Regions from separate parts of the Streptomyces venezuelae genome, predicted to be linked through region 3. Evidence: riboswitches for the same ligand, from Rfam matches in the RefSeq annotation. Region 3 holds a riboswitch; each other region holds the start of a gene.
The links. Region 3 has a riboswitch for cobalamin ahead of DEJ47_RS08115 (cobalamin biosynthesis protein). Riboswitches for the same ligand answer to the same signal wherever they lie in the genome.
Positions count from the first base shown of each region.

Region 1 (4,749 bases), 4.6 Mb from region 3:
ATTCCGCTTCGCTCGCAATCGCGTTGATCGCCGCCGCGGCCATCGCGCTGCCGCCGCGACGTCCCCGTACGACCAGGTACTCCAGGCCGGACGAGTGCTCGGCGAGCGCGTCCTTGGACTCGGCCGCGCCGACGAAGCCGACGGGGATGCCGAGGACGGCGGCCGGGCGCGGCGCGCCCTCCTCGATCATCTCCAGGAGGCGGAAGAGGGCGGTGGGCGCGTTGCCGATGGCGACGACGGAGCCTTCGAGGCGGTCGCGCCAGAGTTCGAGGGCGGCGGCGCTGCGGGTGGTGCCGAGCCGCGCCGCGAGGTCCGGCACGGACGGGTCGGCGAGCGTGCAGATCACGTCGTTGTCGGCGGGCAGCCGCTTGCGCGTGACGCCGCTGGCGACCATGTTCGCGTCGCAGAGGATCGGCGCGCCGTCACGCAGCGCCTTGCGGGCGTCGGCGATCACGCGCGGGCTGTACGAGAGGTCGCGCACGAGGTCGACCATCCCGCAGGCGTGGATCATCCGGACCGCGACCTGGCTGACGTCGGCGGGCAGGCCTTGGAGGTCCGCCTCCGCGCGGATGGTGGCAAAGGACTCGCGGTAGATCGCCGCGCCGTCCTTCTCGTAGTCGAACACTGTGCTCTCGCTCATCTCGTGGCCGTTGGGTTTGTGGTGGTACGTGCCTTGGTGACCGTCTCGGTCAGGGTGCCGCCCGTGACAGGGGCGGTGGAGCCCGCGGTGTGCAGCGTCACTTCGTAGGAGCCGTCCCGGGTGGCGAGGACGTCGACCCAGTCGCCGCGCGGGTGCCCGCACCGCCGTTCGCAGCCGGACCAGTGGACGGGCAGCGAGCCGTGGCCGGGCACGGCGTCCGCGCGGACGTCGGCGAGGGACTTGGCGCACCCGGGGCGACCGGTGCAGGCGCCGACGCCGAGCCAGGGCGAGCCGGGGTCGGCGAGGAGCCCGGCACGGTCCAGCGCGGCCAGCCGCTCCCGGGCGGCTCCCTCGTCGCCGAAGCCGGGAATCACGAAGCCGCGCCACGGGGTGACGCGGAGCTCGTCCGCGGGAAGCGGGAGCAGGGCCCGCCATTGCGCAACGGTGACGCGCCCGAGCGGGGCGTACACGGAGACGGCCCGCCCGATGACACCGGGCGGCGGACCCCCCGGCCCCGCGGCCCCCGCCGCGACAGCCCCGACACCGAGCGCCGCCGAACCCCCACCCGCACCACCGGACACCGTCGAGTCACCGGACGCCCCCGGACCAGCGAGCACCGCCGGACCACCCGGACCACGGGGCACCGCCCCGCCACCCGAGCCACCGGACGCCACCGGGGCACCAAAGGCCACCGGACCACCGGACACCGCCGTGCCGTCGAAAGCCACCGGACCACCCGGACCACCGGATGCCCCCGGACCACCGGACACCGCCAGACCCCCCGGCCCCTCGCCCTCCGGCCCGATCCGTGCGGCGTCAACCCTCGCCGCCTCCAGCGCCCCGCCCAGGTCGACGGTCTGCCCGGTCGGGAGTTCGGTCACGCGCCACGCCCCGTTCCCCGCGGCGTCCGCCGCCGCGAGGAACGCCTTCGCCGCGGCGAGCGCCGCGCGCGGGGCGTCGGCCGCGGCGACCCGGAACGACACGCTGCCCATCCCGACCACCGCCGTCCCGCCCGATTCTGCGATCAAGGTCACATCGCCGCCGAGGCCCGCCACGTCTCCCCGTCCGTCGTCCAGGGCGAACAGGAAGCGGCCGGAAAGTCGGGGCGTCCAGTCCTCCGCGCAGAGGAGTCCGTCCAGCTCACGGGCCCACAACTGGACGTCGGCGTGGCCGGTTCCGTCCGTTCCCGCGAGGGGGGACGCCACCACGTTCCGGACGCGTTCGTGGCGCTCGGAGGGGAGCAGGCCCGCGTCCGCGAGCAGCGCGGAGAGTTCGCCGGCGCACGCGTCGCCGAGGCCGCGCAGCTCGATGTTGCCGCGGGAGGTGACGCTGAGGTTGCCGTCGGCCAGACGCTCCGCCGCGGCCTCCAGAGCCAGCACCTGACGGGACGTCAAGATGCCTCCGGGCAGGCGGAGTCGGGCCAGGAGGCCGTCGTCGGCGCGGTGCAGGCGGAGGGCTCCGGGGCAGGCGTCGCCCCGGTCACGTATGAGGGATTCGCCCTGATCTGGGGATGGTGCTGGGGTGGGCGGCATGGCGGCGAGCATACCCACGCGGATCCGGCCGGTCCTCTCCCGAGACAGGTCGTCCTGGCAGGTGGCCGCACCGCCGACCGCGGGCAGGACTTACTATGCAGGCGGCGGACCGCCAGGTCCGTCGACGCCAGCGACGGCGTGGGTCCAACAGGACCCGAGGGAGGAAGCCCGGTGCGAATCCGGCGCGGTCCCGCCACTGTGAGCCCCACCCGCGTGGGGCGAGCCAGGAACTCCTGCCGTCCATACGACCACCCGGGGCGCGGACACCCCGAGGAAGGCCTGCGCCCGCATGCTTCTGCTGTTGTCGACCTCCGACACCGACCTGCTCAGCGCCCGCGCGGCGGGAGGCCCGGTCGACTACCGGTTCGCCAACCCGTCCCGCCTCGACCTCGCGGAGCTGCCCGCCCTGCTCGACGGCGTCGACCTCGTCGTCGTACGTCTCCTCGGCGGCGTCCGCGCCTGGCAGGACGGCCTCGACCAGCTCATCGCCACCGGCCTCCCCGTGGTCGTGCTCACCGGCGAACAGGCACCCGACGCCCAGCTCATGGCCTCCTCGACCGTGCCCGTCGGCATCGCCGCCGAGGCGCACGCGTACCTCGCGCACGGCGGCCCCGCGAACCTGGACCAGCTGGCCCGCTTCCTCTCCGACACCGTGCTGCTCACCGGCCACGGCTTCGAGCCGCCCGCGGCCGCCCCGTCATGGGGCCCGCTGGAGCGCACCGCCCGCACCGGCGTCGACGGCCCGACGGTCGCCGTGCTCTACTACCGCGCCCACCACATGAGCGGCAACACCGCGTTCGTGGACGCGCTGTGCGGGGCGATCGAGGACGCGGGCGCCCGCGCGCTGCCGCTGTACGTGGCCTCGCTGCGCGCCCCGGAGCCCGAGCTGATCGACGAGCTGCGCGCCGCCGACACCATCGTGACCACCGTCCTCGCGGCGGGCGGCACCAAGCCCGCCGAGGCCTCCGCGGGCGGCGACGACGAGTCGTGGGACGCGGGCGCGCTGACCGGCCTCGACGTGCCGATCCTCCAGGCGCTGTGCCTGACCGGGTCGCGCTCCGCCTGGGAGGAGAACGACGAGGGCGTCTCGCCGCTGGACGCCGCGAGCCAGATCGCGGTGCCGGAGTTCGACGGCCGCCTCATCACCGTCCCCTTCTCCTTCAAGGAGATCGACGAGGACGGCCTTCCGGCATACGTCGCCGACGCCGAGCGCGCGGCCCGCGTCGCCGGGATCGCCGTACGCCACGCACGCCTCAGGCACATCCCGGCCGCCGACAAGCGCCTCGCCCTGGTGCTCTCCGCGTACCCGACGAAGCACTCCCGCATCGGCAACGCGGTCGGCCTCGACACCCCGGCGTCCGCCGTGCGGCTGCTGCGCAGGCTGCGCGCCGAGGGGTACGACTTCGGCCCCGAGGCCGACATCCCCGGCCTGGTCTCCGGCGACGGCGACGAGCTGATCCGCGCGCTCATCGACGCGGGCGGCCACGACCAGGACTGGCTCACCGAGGAGCAGCTCGCCGCCAACCCGGTGCGCATCCCGGCCGCCGACTACAAGCGGTGGTACGCGACGCTGCCGCAGGAGCTGCGCGACTCGGTCGAGGAGCACTGGGGGCCGCCGCCCGGTGAGATGTTCCTCGACCGCTCCCGCGTGGGCGACGGCGGCGACCCGGAGGGCGACATCGTGCTCGCCGCGCTGCGCCGCGGGAACCTGCTCATTCTCATCCAGCCGCCCCGTGGCTTCGGCGAGAACCCCATCGCGATCTACCACGACCCGGATCTGCCGCCGTCACACCACTACTTGGCCGCGTACCGGTGGATCGCGGCGCCCGCGGCCGACAACGGCTTCGGCGCGGACGCGATGATCCACCTCGGCAAGCACGGCAACCTGGAGTGGCTGCCCGGCAAGAACGCGGGCCTCTCGGCGGCCTGCGGGCCCGACGCCGCGCTCGGGGACCTGCCGCTCATCTACCCCTTCCTGGTCAACGACCCGGGCGAGGGCACGCAGGCCAAGCGCCGCGTCCACGCCACGCTCATCGACCACCTGGTACCGCCGATGGCGCGCGCCGACTCCTACGGCGACATCGCGCGGCTGGAGCAGCTCCTCGACGAGTACGCGCAGATCAGCTCCATGGACCCGGCGAAGCTCCCGGCGATCCGCGCGCAGATCTGGACGCTCATCCAGGCCGCGAAGCTCGACCACGACCTGGGCCTGGAGCAGCGCCCGGACGACGACGGCTTCGACGACTTCCTGCTCCACGTCGACGGCTGGCTCTGCGAGATCAAGGACATGCAGATCCGTGACGGTCTGCACGTCCTCGGCAACCCGCCGGCCGGTGCCGACCGCGTCAACCTCGTCCTCGCGGTGCTGCGCGCCCGCCAGATCTGGGGCGGCACGACCGCGCTGCCGGGTCTGCGCGAGGCGCTGGGCCTGGATGAGTCGGCGGCCACGCGCGTGACGGCCGACGAGGCGGAGGCCACGGCCCGCGCGCTGGTCCAGGCGATGGACGACGCGGGCTGGGACCCGGCTGCCGCGGCCTCGGTGGCCGCGGACCACGGCGAACAGGTCGCCGCCATCCT
Region 1 is NZ_CP029193.1:6,352,826-6,357,574, reverse strand. It holds gene DEJ47_RS29255 (precorrin-8X methylmutase) at 1-640, opposite strand, end outside; gene DEJ47_RS29250 (cobalamin biosynthesis protein CobG) at 637-2,172, opposite strand; cobalamin riboswitch at 2,290-2,428, shown strand; gene cobN (cobaltochelatase subunit CobN) at 2,462-4,749, shown strand, end outside.
Region 1: another riboswitch for cobalamin. It lies ahead of cobN (cobaltochelatase subunit CobN); the one in region 3 lies ahead of DEJ47_RS08115 (cobalamin biosynthesis protein).

Region 2 (4,749 bases), 430 kb from region 3:
GTTGACCCACACGCGCACGCCACCGTGCGCCACATCGGCGGAGTGGAAGAGCATCGGCCCGTCGCTGACCGGCGTGTCACCGGCCGCAAGGATCGGCTTCCGCCATTCGTCGATGTACGTGTTGATCGCCGCGGGCTTCCCCTCGTACCAGGTGAGCGGCGCCCACAGGTTCGGCGTCAGCTCGCGCTTCGCGAGCTTCGCGCGGTCCTTCTCGCCGAAGCGGCCCTCGGCGATCTCCTTGCGGGAGCTGGTGACCTCGCCGGTCTTGCGGTCCTTGAGCTGCAGGGAGACACCGATGACGTTCTGCGGCTTCACGCCGTAGCCGTACTTCGGGTCCGCGAGCACCATGCGCACCAGATCCTCGCTCGCCGCGCTGACCACGTACACCTCGATGCCGTGCGCCCGCAGCGTCCTGTACAGCTGTCGCATGCCGCACGAGAACTCCGGCGGCTTCACCTCGGTCTTCGTGAGCTTCCCGTCCTCGTAGTACTCGGCGGGGATCGGCTTCTCGTACGCCAGGAGCTCGTCGACGTACCCCTTGAGCTCCTTCAGCGTGAAGCCGGAGAAGATCTGCGCGGCCCACGGGTAGCAGACCTGGTCGTCCACCTCGCACAGCCGGTTGTAGTAGCTGTACAGGCTCTCCTTGTGCCCGGCCTTGTCCTTGAAGGGGATGACCTTCAGGGACGGGTCCATGGTCTTGCGGGTGAGGACGCCCTTCATCTCCAGGAAGGGCAGCAGCGACTCCTCCAGGTCGTTGCGGTACGTCGTGTTGTCCGCGTCGAAGACGGCGTACGCGCCCTTGTGTTCGTTCTCCGCGATGACCTCGCCGAGCTGCTCGGCGACGGGCTCCGGCCAGTGCGACAGCTCGCGGGCGGTGGCCGCCGAGGTGTCGGCGGCGCTCGCCTCGCCCGTCGGCCACAGCGCGCCGCCCGCGAGCACGGCGGCGGCCAGCGCGCCGGTGGTGCCGATGACGGCGAGCCTGCTCTTCGCCCGTGCGCTCTTTGCCCGTACTGCCCGTACTGCCATGTCTCTACGTCCCTGCCGTTCCCTGCGAGCGATGTGCGCCCCGACCGGAGCGGCGCGCCATGTTATGGGGCGGCACCCGCATTTCCCATGATCGAAGTCACCGTCGCGCGGGGGCATGGGGCGGGTGAACACGGGTAGCCGAGGCGTCCGCGCGGTTCTGTTCAGAGGCCCGGGGGATTCACTCGGCCGATACTGAGTGCATGGACTCCCGCGAGTTCGTCCGGACCGCACCCGGACTCGACGGCATGGTGGTCTCCGCGGTCGGCTACCGCACCGAGGGGCAGCGCCCAGGCCTGCACCGGGGCCTCCCCTCCCCGTACCTGACGCTGATCTTCTCCCTGGACGGCACCATCGCCACCGGCAGCACCCCGGACCAGGCGACCGGCGCGGACGCGACCCGCACCGACATCGTCGTGGGCGGCCTGCACCAGAGCCCCGCGTACGTCGTACAGCCCGAGCACGAGGCCGGCATCCAGCTCGCCGTGCACCCCCTCGCGTCCCGCGCGCTCCTCGGCCTGCCCGCCGCCGGACTCGCCGGGCAGCTCGTCGTCGGCGGCACGGACGTCCTCGGCGCCACGGCCGCCGAGGTCCGCGAGCGGCTGTGCGACCTCGACCGCTGGGAGGACCGCTTCGCGCTCCTCTCGGCGTACCTGCGCCGCCGCGCGGCCGGGGCGGAGGACACCGCGGGAACCGTCCGTCCCGAGGTCGCCGAGGCCTGGGCGTGGCTGGCCAGGCACCGGGGCGCGGGCACGCTCGGCGGCCTCTCCCGGCACGTCGCGCTCAGTGAGCGCAGGCTGACCGCGCTGTTCCGCGCCGAGACGGGCCTGACCCCCAAACAGGCGGCCCGCCTCATGCGCTTCCAGCACGCCAAGACCGCCGTGGCCCGCGCGGTCGCCGCGGGCGCGCCGCCCGACCTCGCCCGCGTCGCGGCCGACACCGGGTACTACGACCACTCCCACCTCGTACGCGACTTCCAGCAGTACACAGGGATGGCGCCGACCGGCTGGCTGGCCGAGGAGTGCCGGAATATCCAAGCCGGGGCGCACGGCCGGGGCGAAGAGTAGAGGCATGGACACCAACCGGAACACTTCGATGGAACAGCAGCTCAGCACGCCCGCCCCGGCCATCTGGCCGGCCCTCCAGGCGCAGGACGCCCCCGCCCTGATCGACTTCCTCGTCGGCACCGTCGGCTTCCTGCGGACCGCCGTCTACGAGGACGAGGGCCGCGTCGCCCACGCCCAGCTCGACTGGCCCGAGGGCGGCGGCGTCATGCTCGGCTCGTACGACCCGGCCAACGCGGCGACCTGCGGCAAGCCCGGCACGGCGGGCGCCTACGTCGTCACGGACCACGTCGACGACCTGTACCGGCGGCTCGTCGAGGCCGGGGTGAAGGTCACCGGCGAGATCGAGGACAAACCCTACGGAAGCCGTGAGTTCGGCATCGAGGACCCGGAGGGCAACCGCTGGTCCTTCGGCACGTACCGGGGCGAGCCGAGGCCCGGACCGACCATCGAGCAGCCGTGATAACTTGCGCAAGCCAGTCAAACCCACACCTGGGCCAGGGAATCCGGTGCGAATCCGGAACTGACGCGCAGCGGTGAGGGGGACGGGCGGGACCACGGCCACTGGGCGTCTCACGGCGCCCGGGAAGGCGTCCCGCCCGGCCGATCCCGAGTCCGAAGACCTGCTGGCGCCCTCCGGCCGCTCACCCGGCGGCGGGGGTCCGACGCAGGCCAGGCTCCGCGTATGAGCCGCGACACCAAGGGATCACGTGTCCTCGACAGCCCGTATATCCGCCCTTCTCTGTGCCTGCCTGTTCACGCTCACCGCGTGCGGCGGAGGCGGCACGTCGGACAAGGCGGACAAGAAGGCCGCCGGCTACCCGGTCACGGTCACCTCCTGCGGCAAGGAGGCGAAAGTCCTGGCGCCGCCGAAGCGGGCCGTCTCCCTCGACCAGGGCTCCACGGAGATCCTCCTCTCCCTCGGCCTCGCCGACCGCATGGTGGGCACCGGCACCTGGACCGACCCGGTCCTGAAGAACCTGGAGAAGGACAACGCGAAGGTCGAGCGGCTCGCCGACCGCTACCCGTCCCTGGAGAGGGTCCTCGCCAAGGAGCCGGACTTCGTCAGCGCGTCCTTCCTCTTCACGGTCGGCAAGGGCGGCGTCGCCGACCGCGCGAAGTTCGACGAGCTCGACGTCCCCGTCTACGTCTCGCCCAGCGACTGCGCGGGCAAGGACAACGACGGCGGCGGTGACGGCAAGCGCGTCAAGACCCTCACCATGGACACCGTCTACGGCGAGGTGCGCGACCTGGCGAAGGTCTTCCACGTCGAGAAGCGCGGCGAGAAGCTGGTCGCCGACCTCAAGGCGCGGGTCACGAAGGCCACGAAGGGCATCGACGCCTCCGACGCCACACTCCTGTACTGGTTCGCCAACTCCGACGCCCCGTACATGGCGGGCTGCTGCGGCGCCCCCGGCATCATCACCCGCGAACTCGGCGCGAAGAACGTCTTCGACGACACCCGCGAGGAATGGCCCCAGATCAACTGGGAGACCGTCGCCGACCGCGACCCCGACATCCTCGTCATCGGCGACCTCACCCGCAAGTCGCAGTCCGCGGAGAGCGCCGCCGCGAAGATCAAGTTCCTGGAGACCAACCCGGCGACCAAGAACCTGAGCGCGGTGAAGAAGAAGCGGTACGTCCTGCTCAGCGGCCAGGCCATGAACCCCACGATCCGTACGGTCGACGGCATCGAGCAAGTGGCGGCGGGACTGCGGAAGTTCGGACTGGTCAAGTGACGGAGATCGCGCCGGACGCCGGCGCGGGAGGCGGTGCGGTCGGCACCGCCTCCGCCCGAGCCCGGCAGGCGCTGCTGTGGATCGCCGGAGTCGCCGCACTCGTCCTCTCCGTCTCCGCGGCCGTCACCATCGGCCCCGCGGACATCTCCGTGCCCGACGTGTGGTCGACCGTCGCCGCCCACCTCGGCTGGGGCGAGAGCCCGCTCACCCCCATCAGGGACGGCATCGTCTGGAACCTGCGGATGCCGCGCACCGTGCTCGCCGCCGTCTGCGGCGCGGGCCTCGCGGTCTGCGGGGCGGTCATGCAGTCCCTGCTCCGCAACCCGCTCGCCGACCCCTTCGTGCTCGGAGTGTCGTCCGGGGCGTCCACGGGAGCGGTCGCGGTCGTCGTCCTGGGGGTCGGCGGGGGAGTGGTGTCCGTCTCCGCGGGCGCCTTCGCGGGCGCGCTCTGCTCCTTCGCCCTCGTCCTGCTCCTGAGTCACACCCTCGGCGACACCACGGACCGGGTCGTGCTGTCGGGCGTCGCGGCCATGCAGCTGTTCTCCGCGCTCACGTCGTTCGTCGTCCTCACGGCGGGTGACGCCGAGACGACGCGCGGCGTGCTGTTCTGGCTCCTCGGCTCGCTCAGCGGGGTCGGCTGGACGGACGTGTGGCTGTGCGGGGCGGTGCTCGTGGCCGCGCTGGTCATCTGCCTCGGCCACGCCCGTACGCTCGACGCCTTCGCGTTCGGCCCGGAGGCCGCGGCGGCGCTGGGCGTCCGGGTGGCCCGCACCCGGCTCGTCCTGCTCTGCACGACGGCGCTGCTCACGGCGGCGCTGGTCAGCTCGGCGGGCGCGATCGGCTTCGTCGGCCTCGTCCTGCCGCACGCGGCCCGCGCGGTCGTCGGCTCCGGCCACGCCAGGCTCCTCCCGGTCACGGCGCTC
Region 2 is NZ_CP029193.1:2,176,115-2,180,863, reverse strand. It holds gene DEJ47_RS10135 (HAD family hydrolase) at 1-1,026, opposite strand, end outside; gene DEJ47_RS10130 (helix-turn-helix domain-containing protein) at 1,227-2,090, shown strand; gene DEJ47_RS10125 (VOC family protein) at 2,095-2,550, shown strand; cobalamin riboswitch at 2,548-2,733, shown strand; gene DEJ47_RS10120 (ABC transporter substrate-binding protein) at 2,798-3,826, shown strand; gene DEJ47_RS10115 (FecCD family ABC transporter permease) at 3,832-4,749, shown strand, end outside.
Region 2: another riboswitch for cobalamin. It lies ahead of DEJ47_RS10120 (ABC transporter substrate-binding protein); the one in region 3 lies ahead of DEJ47_RS08115 (cobalamin biosynthesis protein).

Region 3 (4,749 bases):
TCCGAGCATGTTCCGGGCCAGCTCCTCCGTTCCGTACAGCGCGTAGGGCGCGACGCGGGGCGGGCCGCCGAGGATGCCGGCCATGTAGTGGACCGCGGGGAGCTCGGGGACCAGCATCGAGACGGCGGTGGCGTGCACGGCGTGGGTGTGGACGACGGCGCCCGCGGAGGTGTTGCGGTAGATCGCGAGGTGCATGGGCAGCTCGCTGGTGGGTGAGAGGTCGCCGAGGAGCTGTCGTCCTTCGAGGTCGACGCCGACCGCGTCCCGCGGTCGCAGACGGTCGTAGGGCACTCCGCTCGGGGTGACGAGGACGGTGCCGCCGACCCGTACCGAGACGTTGCCCGATGTGCCGACGACCAGGCCGTCCGTGACCGTCCTGCGAGCCGTGTCGACCAGCTCGTCCCAGGCCTGCGCGACGGCGTCCCCGTCTCCGTGCTGCTGCTCAGTCATGCGGCGATCCTGCCAGCCGCCCGTCGGACACCGGGGGGCGCGGGACGCGGGGTGATCAGTATCTCTTCGGCGGGCTTGTCGGACTGTTCGAAGCGGTGCGTCGCGGGGGCGGCCACCGGATGGCGGAGGCCGACACTCCGGCCGGTTTGCGGGCCCCCGGCCCCCGCTCCTTACGATCGCTGTCGAACGCCGGGAAGGGACGAGGTGGCGGGACTCCGCTTCGAGTCACCGCACCGCCCGGCCCAGTTCACTTTCCGTTCACCCGGAATGCCTACGTTCAACTCGCCACTGACGTCCAACAGAAGCCTGGGTAAATGGAACACATCACGCTTCTCCTCGGGATCGTGATCGTCACCGCTCTCGTGTTCGATTTCACGAACGGTTTCCACGACACTGCCAACGCGATGGCGACGACCATCTCGACCGGCGCTCTGAAGCCCAAGACGGCGGTGGCCATGTCCGCCGTGCTCAACCTCGTCGGTGCCTTCCTCTCGGTGGAAGTCGCCAAGACGATCTCCGGCGGCATCGTCAACGAGGACGGCCTCAAGACAGAGGTCATCTTCGCCGCGCTCGTCGGCGCGATTCTCTGGAACCTCCTGACCTGGCTGGTCGGCCTGCCCTCCAGTTCCTCCCACGCGCTCTTCGGCGGCCTCATCGGCGCCGCGGTCATGTCGATGGGCTGGTCGTCGATCAACGGCGGCACCGTCGTCACCAAGATCCTGATCCCGGCCCTCGCCGCGCCGCTCGTGGCGGGTGTCGCCGCGATGCTGGCCACGCGCCTGACGTACCGGATCGGCCGCAACACCGACACCAAGGCCACCGCCAAGGGCTACCGCGTGGGCCAGATCGCCTCCGCGGGCCTCGTCTCGCTGGCGCACGGCACCAACGACGCGCAGAAGACCATGGGCATCATCACGCTCGCCCTGGTCACCGGCGGTGTCCTCAACCCCGGCGCGAACCCCCCGATGTGGGTCATCGTCTCCGCCGGTGTCGCCATCGCGCTCGGCACCTACCTCGGCGGCTGGCGCATCATCCGCACCATGGGCAAGGGCCTGACCGACCTCCAGCCGCAGCAGGGCTTCGCCGCCCAGACCAGCGCCGCGACGGTCATCCTCGCCTCCTCGCACCTGGGCTTCTCGCTCTCCACCACCCAGTCCTGCTCCGGCGCCGTGATGGGCGCGGGCCTCGGCCGCAAGGGCGGCGTCGTCCGCTGGTCGACCGCGACCCGCATGTTCGTCGCGTGGGGTCTGACCCTGCCGGCCGCCGGTCTGGTCGGCGCGGGCGCCGAGTTCCTCACCAAGCAGGGCCCCTGGGGCATCGCGGCCACGGCCGCGCTCCTCGTCGGCGGCTCCGCCGTCATCTGGGTGCTCTCGCGGCGCAACGCCATCGACCACACCAACGTCACCGACGACGAGGTCCGCACGGACGGGGGCGTACCGGCCGAGCCCATCGGCGTCGTGACCACCGCGATCGCCGCCGTCACGCCGCCCCCCGCGGGCACCCTGGCCGCCTCGCCCGTCCCGGACACGTCCGTCAAGGCCGGCGTCTCGGCCCCGACCACGACCACGACCGGCGCCATGGCGGACCCCGCCCGGCCCGCGACGGTGTAAGGACAGACCAGCATGAACATCGACTGGGCAGCTCTCGGCTCCGTCTTCGGCGTCAGCCTCGCGGTGACGGTCGCCCTCGTGGGCCTCTTCACCCTCGGCATCGTCGGCCTCTCCCAGCAGGAGAAGGCGACCGCCGCCTCCGGCGGTTCGGCGGCCGTGGCGCGCACCGGCGCGTACGCGTGCTTCGCGCTGTGCGCGGCGGCCGTGGCGTACGGGATCTATCTGATCGTCGCCTGACGGCAAGGTTTCCCGGAGGGGTGCGGAGCGTACGAAACGCTCCGCACCCCTCCTGTGTGTGGGCCCCAACACACTCTCCCGTCGCAGGTCAACAGCGAGTTGACGGGCATTCGCGGGGCGTGGTGGACTGCCCGGGCCAACTACGGCGGCAGAAGAGGAAGCCGGTGCGAATCCGGCGCGGTCCCGCCACTGTCACCGGGGAGCCACTCCCCGGAAGCCAGGAACTCTCGCCGCCGATTCACGTCGAACCAGGGCGCGGACACCCTGAGTGAGGACACACAACGCCATGAGTGCCGATCGCGATTTCGCGTACGGCGCCGCCGCCGGATTCCTCGGTGACCTGTTGCTCGGCGATCCCCGCCGAGGCCATCCGGTCGCCGCGTTCGGCCGGGCGGCGGGCGCCGTCGAACAGGTGCTGTGGCGGGACCACCGCGGGTGGGGCGCCCTGCACACCGCGGTGTGCGCCGGGGGCGCCGCGGGCGCCGCCGCACTGGCCTCCGCTCTCGTACGCCGCTCCGCCGCGGGCCGTGCCGGAACCGTGGCGCTCACCGCCGCCGCGACGTGGGCCGTGCTCGGCGGCACCTCGCTGGGCCGCGAGGCGCGGGCCGTCGGCGGGGCCCTGGAAGCCGGTGACATCGAGGTCGCCCGGGAGCGGCTGCCCCATCTGTGCGGGCGGGACCCGCAGGCCCTGGACGCCGACGGGATCGCGCGGGCCGTCGTGGAGTCCGTCGCCGAGAACACCTCCGACGCCGTGGTGGGAGCCCTGGTGTGGGGCGCGCTCGGCGGCGTGCCGGGGCTCGTCGCCTTCCGTGCCGTGAACACCCTCGACGCGATGGTCGGCCACAAGTCGGCGCGCTACCGGCGCTACGGATGGGCCTCCGCCCGGCTCGACGACGTCTTCGGCTGGCCCGGGGCGCGGCTCACCGCCGCGCTGGCCGTGGTCGCGGGCGACGCGCCCGCGGAGGCGGTGCGCGCCTGGCGCTCCGACGCCGCGCACCACCCGAGCCCCAACGCCGGTCCCGTCGAGGCCGCTTTCGCGGGGGCTTTGGGCGTACGCCTCGGGGGGACCCTCTCGTACGCGGGACGGGTCGAGCACCGGCCCGTGCTCAACGCGGACGGGCGCGACGTACAGGTGAGGGACATCGAGCGGGCGGTGAAGCTGTCCCGGCGGGTGAGCGGGCTGGCGCTCGGCGTCGCGGTCGTCGCGGGCGTCGCCCGACTGAGGTCAAGGAGAGCTTCGTGAGCGGTGGACTGCTCGTCGCCGGAACCACATCGGACGCCGGGAAGAGCGTCGTCACCGCCGGCATCTGCCGGTGGCTGGCGCGCAAGGGGGTGTCCGTCGCGCCGTTCAAGGCGCAGAACATGTCCCTCAACTCGTTCGTGACGCGCGAGGGAGCCGAGATCGGGCGGGCGCAGGCCATGCAGGCGCAGGCCGCCCGCGTCGAGCCGAGCGCGCTGATGAACCCCGTGCTGCTCAAACCGGGCGGCGACCGCTCTAGCCAGGTCGTCCTCATGGGCAAGCCCGTGGGCGAGATGAGTGCGCGCGGGTTCTTCGGGGGGTCTGAGGGGTCGTCCCCCGGGGACAGGCTGCACGGGGGACGCCAGGCGGCGCTGCTCGACACCGTCGTGGGTTGCCTGGAGGAGCTCCGGAGCACGTATGACGCCGTCATCTGCGAGGGCGCGGGCAGCCCCGCCGAGATCAATCTGCGGCGCACGGACATCGTGAACATGGGCATTGCGCGGGCCGCGCGCTTCCCCGTGCTCGTGGTCGGGGACATCGACCGGGGCGGGGTCTTCGCCTCGTTCTTCGGGACGACGGCGCTGCTGAGCGCGGCCGACCAGGAGCTGGTCGCCGGGTATCTCGTCAACAAGTTCCGCGGCGACGTCTCCCTCCTCGAACCCGGGCTCGACATGCTGCTCGGTCTCACCGGACGGCGCACGTACGGCGTGCTGCCGTTCCAGCACGGGCTCGGCATCGACGAGGAGGACGGCCTGCGGGTGTCCCTGCGGGGCGCCGTGCGCGAGTCCGTGGTGGCGCCGCCGGTCGGCGAGGACGTGCTGCGCGTCGCCGTGTGCGCGGTGCCGCTGATGTCCAACTTCACCGACGTGGACGCGCTCGCCGCCGAACCCGGTGTGGTCGTGCGGTTCGTGGACCGGGCGGAGGAGCTCGTCGACGCGGACCTCGTGATCGTGCCGGGCACGCGCGGGACCGTGAAGGCGCTGCGGTGGCTGCGTGAGCGCGGCCTCGCGGACGCCCTCGCGCGCCGCGCCGCCGAGGGCCGCCCCGTGCTCGGCATCTGCGGCGGCTTCCAGGTCCTCGGCGAGCACATCGAGGACGACGTCGAGTCGCGCGCCGGTTCCGTCGACGGGCTGGGGCTGTTGCCGGTGCGGGTGCGGTTCGCCCGCGAGAAGACCCTCGCCCGGCCGGTGGGCGAGGCACTCGGCGAACCCG
Region 3 is NZ_CP029193.1:1,748,320-1,753,068, forward strand. It holds gene DEJ47_RS08100 (class II aldolase/adducin family protein) at 1-450, opposite strand, end outside; gene DEJ47_RS08105 (inorganic phosphate transporter) at 765-2,060, shown strand; gene DEJ47_RS08110 (hypothetical protein) at 2,073-2,297, shown strand; cobalamin riboswitch at 2,404-2,547, shown strand; gene DEJ47_RS08115 (cobalamin biosynthesis protein) at 2,584-3,540, shown strand; gene DEJ47_RS08120 (cobyric acid synthase) at 3,537-4,749, shown strand, end outside.

Region 4 (4,749 bases), 600 kb from region 3:
ACCGAGAAGCGGAACCCCTGGACGTCGCCGTCCTCGGGACGCGCGGTGCCGGGGCCCTGGCTGGCGTACGTCCACTGCGCGCCGTCCCGCTCCCAGAACGACCAGTAGCGGTAACCGGCGGCCTGGGCGGGCACGGCGGCGAGAACGCCCAGGAGCGCGGCGAGGAACACGCCGACAGTCAGCCGCCCGCGCCCCCGTCCGCGCCGCTCACGGTCCCGCGTCACGGCTGCTGCTTCTTGCGGTTGCCGCTGTACAGGAAGCCGATGCCGATGCCCGCGACCATGCCGACGCCGATGATCCACCAGACGCTGACGCCGCCGTCGTCGTCCTTCTTCTCGTCCGAGTCCGCGTCGGACGGGGACTTCGAGGAGGTCTCGGGGGCCGGACCCGTGGCGTTCAGCTGCTTGACAAGGTCGGCGCCGCCGAAGTCGCGCGCGTCCAGACCGGCCGCGTGCGCGGCGAAGATCAACTTGGAGTAGGCGGCCGGGCCCGACTGCTTGGCCCAGTCCGCAGAGTTACCGGCGAGCCACTCGGCGGACTTCTTCGCCCGCTCGCCCTGTCCGGCGGCGGCGAGGGCGAGCACGGAGTCGGCGGTGGTGCCGAAGTCCGGCTGGTCCGTGGAGCCCGGCATCGACGACATCAGGTGGTCGTCGGTCTTGCCGAGGGTGTCGAGCAGATAGCCGACGCCGTTGCTCGCGGCCTGCGTGGCCGTGTCCGGCTTCGCGCACTTGGGCGCGGCGTCCTCGGACTTCTTGGGGGCGGAAACGACGAGGCCCTTGCCGAGGCTGCCGAGCACACCGGCGGCGGTGGCGTAGGCGTTCGGCGCGAGCTTGCCGGACTTCATGTCGGCGAGGCCGAAGGCGCCGCCGTCCTTGCCGCAGTCCATGGCGAGCTTCGGCAGCGCGTCGTAGGCGGACTTGCCGTCCTGGGACTTCACGTCGGCGGGGTTGCGGCCCGCGGCGACGAGCGCGCCGACGACGATGCCGGTGGAGTTCGCGTCGGAGGGCAGTCCCGGGGTGTTGCCCCAGCCGCCGTCCTTGTTCTGCACGGACTTCAGCCAGTCGACGCTCTTCTTGACCGTCTTGTCCTGGCCGCCGAGCGCGGCGAGGGCCTGCACGGCCGCCGCGGTGGAGTTGCTGTCGACCGCCGTCTTGGAGTTGCACGGCTCGGAGGAGTCCGCGCGGTACGCCGCGAAGCCGCCGCTCGCACACTGCTGGCCGGTCAGCCAGTCCACGGCCTTCGCGGCGGGCTCGACGCCCTCGGTGTGCTGGGCGAGCAGGGCGTACGACTGGCGGAAGACGCCGTCGAACTTCGGGTCGGACTTGCCGTAGAGGCCCGAGGGGAGAGCGGCCGACGGCGACGGCTTCGCGTCGTCCGCGAAGGCGGCCGGTGCCGCGGCCGAGCCGAAGACGGCGACGGCGGCGGCCAGGACCGCTGCGCTGCGACGAACGTTCATGATGGGGCGGGTTGCCTCTCCCTGCGGGGAGCGGGGCGGCACGGACCGTGCGAGCACGGCGACCGGGCGGCTCCGGCTCCGTATACCTCGACGGTGCCGCTCATCGGGGGCCCGATGAAGCGAGCCGGTCACGTTCCGCGCCGGGCATTCCGGCTCACCACGTTGCGTGGCACACGGCTGCGGGTCAGCGCCGGATTCGCACCGGCTTCCCCCTTGGCGGACGTGAGGACGACGCCCTCACTCTACCGGCCGGTCCGCGCACCCCTCGGGTCACACCGCCACGAACGCGACCGGATCGCTCCCCGGCACGGCCTCGGCGCGCCCCAGCTTCACCAGCCGCCGCACATGCGCCTCGGCCTCCGACACGGCGATGGTCCTCGACCCGTAGGGGATTTCGTCCCAGGGCCGGTTCCACTCCATGCGCGCGGCGATCTGCCACGGGGTGAGGGGCTCGGCGAGCAGGGCGAGCAGCCCGGTCAGGCGCTCCTCGTGGTGGGCCAGGAGTTCGTGGACGCGGGCCGGCGCGTCGGTGAACGCGCGCTGGTGGGCGGGGAGGATCTCCGCGGGGCCGAGGCGGGCGACGCGCTCCAGGGAGTCCAGGTAGTCGCCGAGGGGGTCGGTCACCGTCTCCGAATCGGGGTCCTCGTACAGGCCGATGTGCGGGCTGATGCCGGGCAGCAGATGGTCGCCGGAGAAGAGGCGGCCGTTGCCGCGCAGGCCCGCGGGGTGGTCCTCCTCCAGGTGGAGGCAGACGTGGCCGGGCGTGTGGCCGGGGGTCCAGACGGCGCGCAGGCGGCGGCCGGGCAGGGCGAGGAGTTCGCCGGGGGTGATGGAGCGGTCGGGCAGGGCGGGGGCGAGGCCGGGGAGCTTGCGGGGGCGGCCCTCGTCGCGGGCGCGGAGCAGCGGGGCGAGGTGGTCGGCGGGCGCGCCGGCGGCCGTGAGCTTGTCCACGAGGTACGCGTACCAGCGGTCCGGCGGGTTCGAGCGGGTGCGGCGGACCACGGACGCGTCGGCGTCGTGCATGGCGATCCACGCTCCGGACGCGTCGCGGACCTGGCCGGAGAGGCCGTGGTGGTCGGGGTGGTGGTGGGTGATGACGACGCCGTGCACGTCGGCGACCGCGACGCCGCACGCGGCGAGCCCGGCGACGAGGGTGTCCCAGGACGCCGGGTCGTCCCAGCCGGTGTCGACGAGGACCGGTCCCGCGTCGGTGTCGAGGAGGTGGACGAGGGTGAAGCCGAGGGGGTTGTCGGGGATCGGGACCTTGATGCTCCAGACGCCGCCGCCGTGCTCGGTCACCGGCGGGTCCGTCACCTGCGGGGTCATGAGGGCCTCGTCTCTCGTCGCCGGTCCCCTCGCCGGGGTCCTTCACCCTCGCCGGGGCTCCTCACTATAACTAGAACTAGTTCCAGTGGTCGCCCAAGTCGACTGCTTGGAGCGCGCGTTGCCCCTTCCGTCCGTGGACTCCACGAACTAGAACTGGTATCAGTTCCTCAGTCCTGAAACCGTGTCAGGAAACGCTCCGCAGGAGGCAGTCAGCCATGACCGAGCTCGTGGAACACGGACAGCTGTTCATCGGCGGGGAGTTGGTCGACCCGCTCGGCAAGGACGTCATCGACATCGTCTCCCCGCACACCGGAGAGGTCTTCGCCCGCGTGCCGCACGCGGCCCCCGCCGACATCGACCGCGCCGTCGCCGCCGCCCGCAAGGCGTTCGAGCACGGACCCTGGCCGCGCATGACCCTGGACGAGCGCATCGAGGTCGTCACGAAGATCAAGGACGGCTTCGCGGTGCGCCACGAGGAGATCGCCCGCGTCATCAGCACCGAGAACGGCACCCCGTACACCTCCAGTGTGATGGTGCAGGCCCTCGCCGCGATGATGGTGTGGGACGCGGCGATCACCGTCGCGCGCGACTTCCCGTACGAGGAGCAGCGGGACGGCGTCCTCGGCAGGCTGCTCGTCCGGCGCGAACCCGTGGGCGTCGTCGCGGCCGTCGTGCCGTGGAACGTCCCGCAGTTCACCGCCGCCGCCAAACTGGCCCCCGCCCTCCTCGCCGGCTGTCCCGTGATCCTCAAGACCTCCCCGGAGGCGCCCCTGGACGCCTACATACTCGCCGAGCTCGCCGCCGAGGCGGGCCTGCCCGAGGGCGTGCTGTCCATCGTCTGCGCCGACCGCGAGGTCAGCGAGTACCTCGTCGGGCACCCCGACGTCGACAAGGTGTCCTTCACCGGATCCGTCGCCGCGGGCAAACGCGTCATGGAGGTCGCCGCCCGCAACCTCACCCGCGTGACCCTGGAACTGGGCGGCAAGTCCGCCGCCGTCATCCTGCCGGACGCCGACACGGCCACGGCCGTCGCGGGCATCACCCCGTTCGCCTGGATGATCAACGGCCAGGCCTGCGTGGCCCAGACCCGCATCCTCGTCCCCCGCACCCGCTACGACGAGTTCGCCGAGGCCTTCGCCGCCGCAGCGAGCGCCCTCAAGGTCGGCGACCCCCTCGACCCCGCCACCGAACTCGGCCCGCTCGTCGCCCGGCGGCAGCAGCAGCGCTCCCTCGACTACATCCGCATCGGCCAGGAGGAAGGCGCCAAGATCCTCGCGGGCGGCGGCCGTCCCGCCGGACTCGACCGGGGCTGGTACGTCGAGCCGACCCTCTTCGGCGGCGTCGACAACTCGATGCGCATCGCCCGCGAGGAGATCTTCGGCCCCGTCATCTGCCTGCTGCCCTACGGCGACGAGGACGAGGCGGTACGCATCGCCGACGACTCCGACTACGGACTCAGCGGCAGCGTCTGGACGGCCGACACCGAGCGTGGCATCGACATCGCGCGCCGCGTGCGCACCGGCACGTACTCCGTGAACACCTTCAGCCTCGACATGCTCGGCCCCTTCGGCGGCTTCAAGAACTCGGGCCTCGGGCGCGAGTTCGGGCCCGAGGGATACGGCGAGTACTTCGAGCACAAGATGATCCACCTCCCCAACGGCTATGAGGGGAGCGGTGCCTGATGGGAGACCGCTGGCACGTCGAGGTCGACCGGTCCGTCTGCATCGGCTCCGGGATGTGCGTGCTCACCGCGCCCGGCGGCTTCGCACTGGACACCGCCCGCCAGTCGCACCCCACCGCCCCCGAGACCGACGCCAACGAGAAGGTCCTCGAAGCGGCGGAGGGCTGCCCGGTCGAGGCGATCACGATCACGCTGGCCCACGGCGGGGAGGTCGTGTTCCCGCCGGAGGAGTGACCAGGCACGTTCCCGACTCGTTGACACCCGCGCCCCGTTCATCCCATGTCGG
Region 4 is NZ_CP029193.1:2,344,642-2,349,390, reverse strand. It holds gene DEJ47_RS10845 (SCO2322 family protein) at 1-224, opposite strand, end outside; gene DEJ47_RS10840 (prenyltransferase/squalene oxidase repeat-containing protein) at 221-1,456, opposite strand; cobalamin riboswitch at 1,578-1,702, opposite strand; gene DEJ47_RS10835 (MBL fold metallo-hydrolase) at 1,727-2,782, opposite strand; gene DEJ47_RS10830 (aldehyde dehydrogenase) at 2,998-4,464, shown strand; gene DEJ47_RS10825 (ferredoxin) at 4,464-4,697, shown strand.
Region 4: another riboswitch for cobalamin. It lies ahead of DEJ47_RS10840 (prenyltransferase/squalene oxidase repeat-containing protein); the one in region 3 lies ahead of DEJ47_RS08115 (cobalamin biosynthesis protein).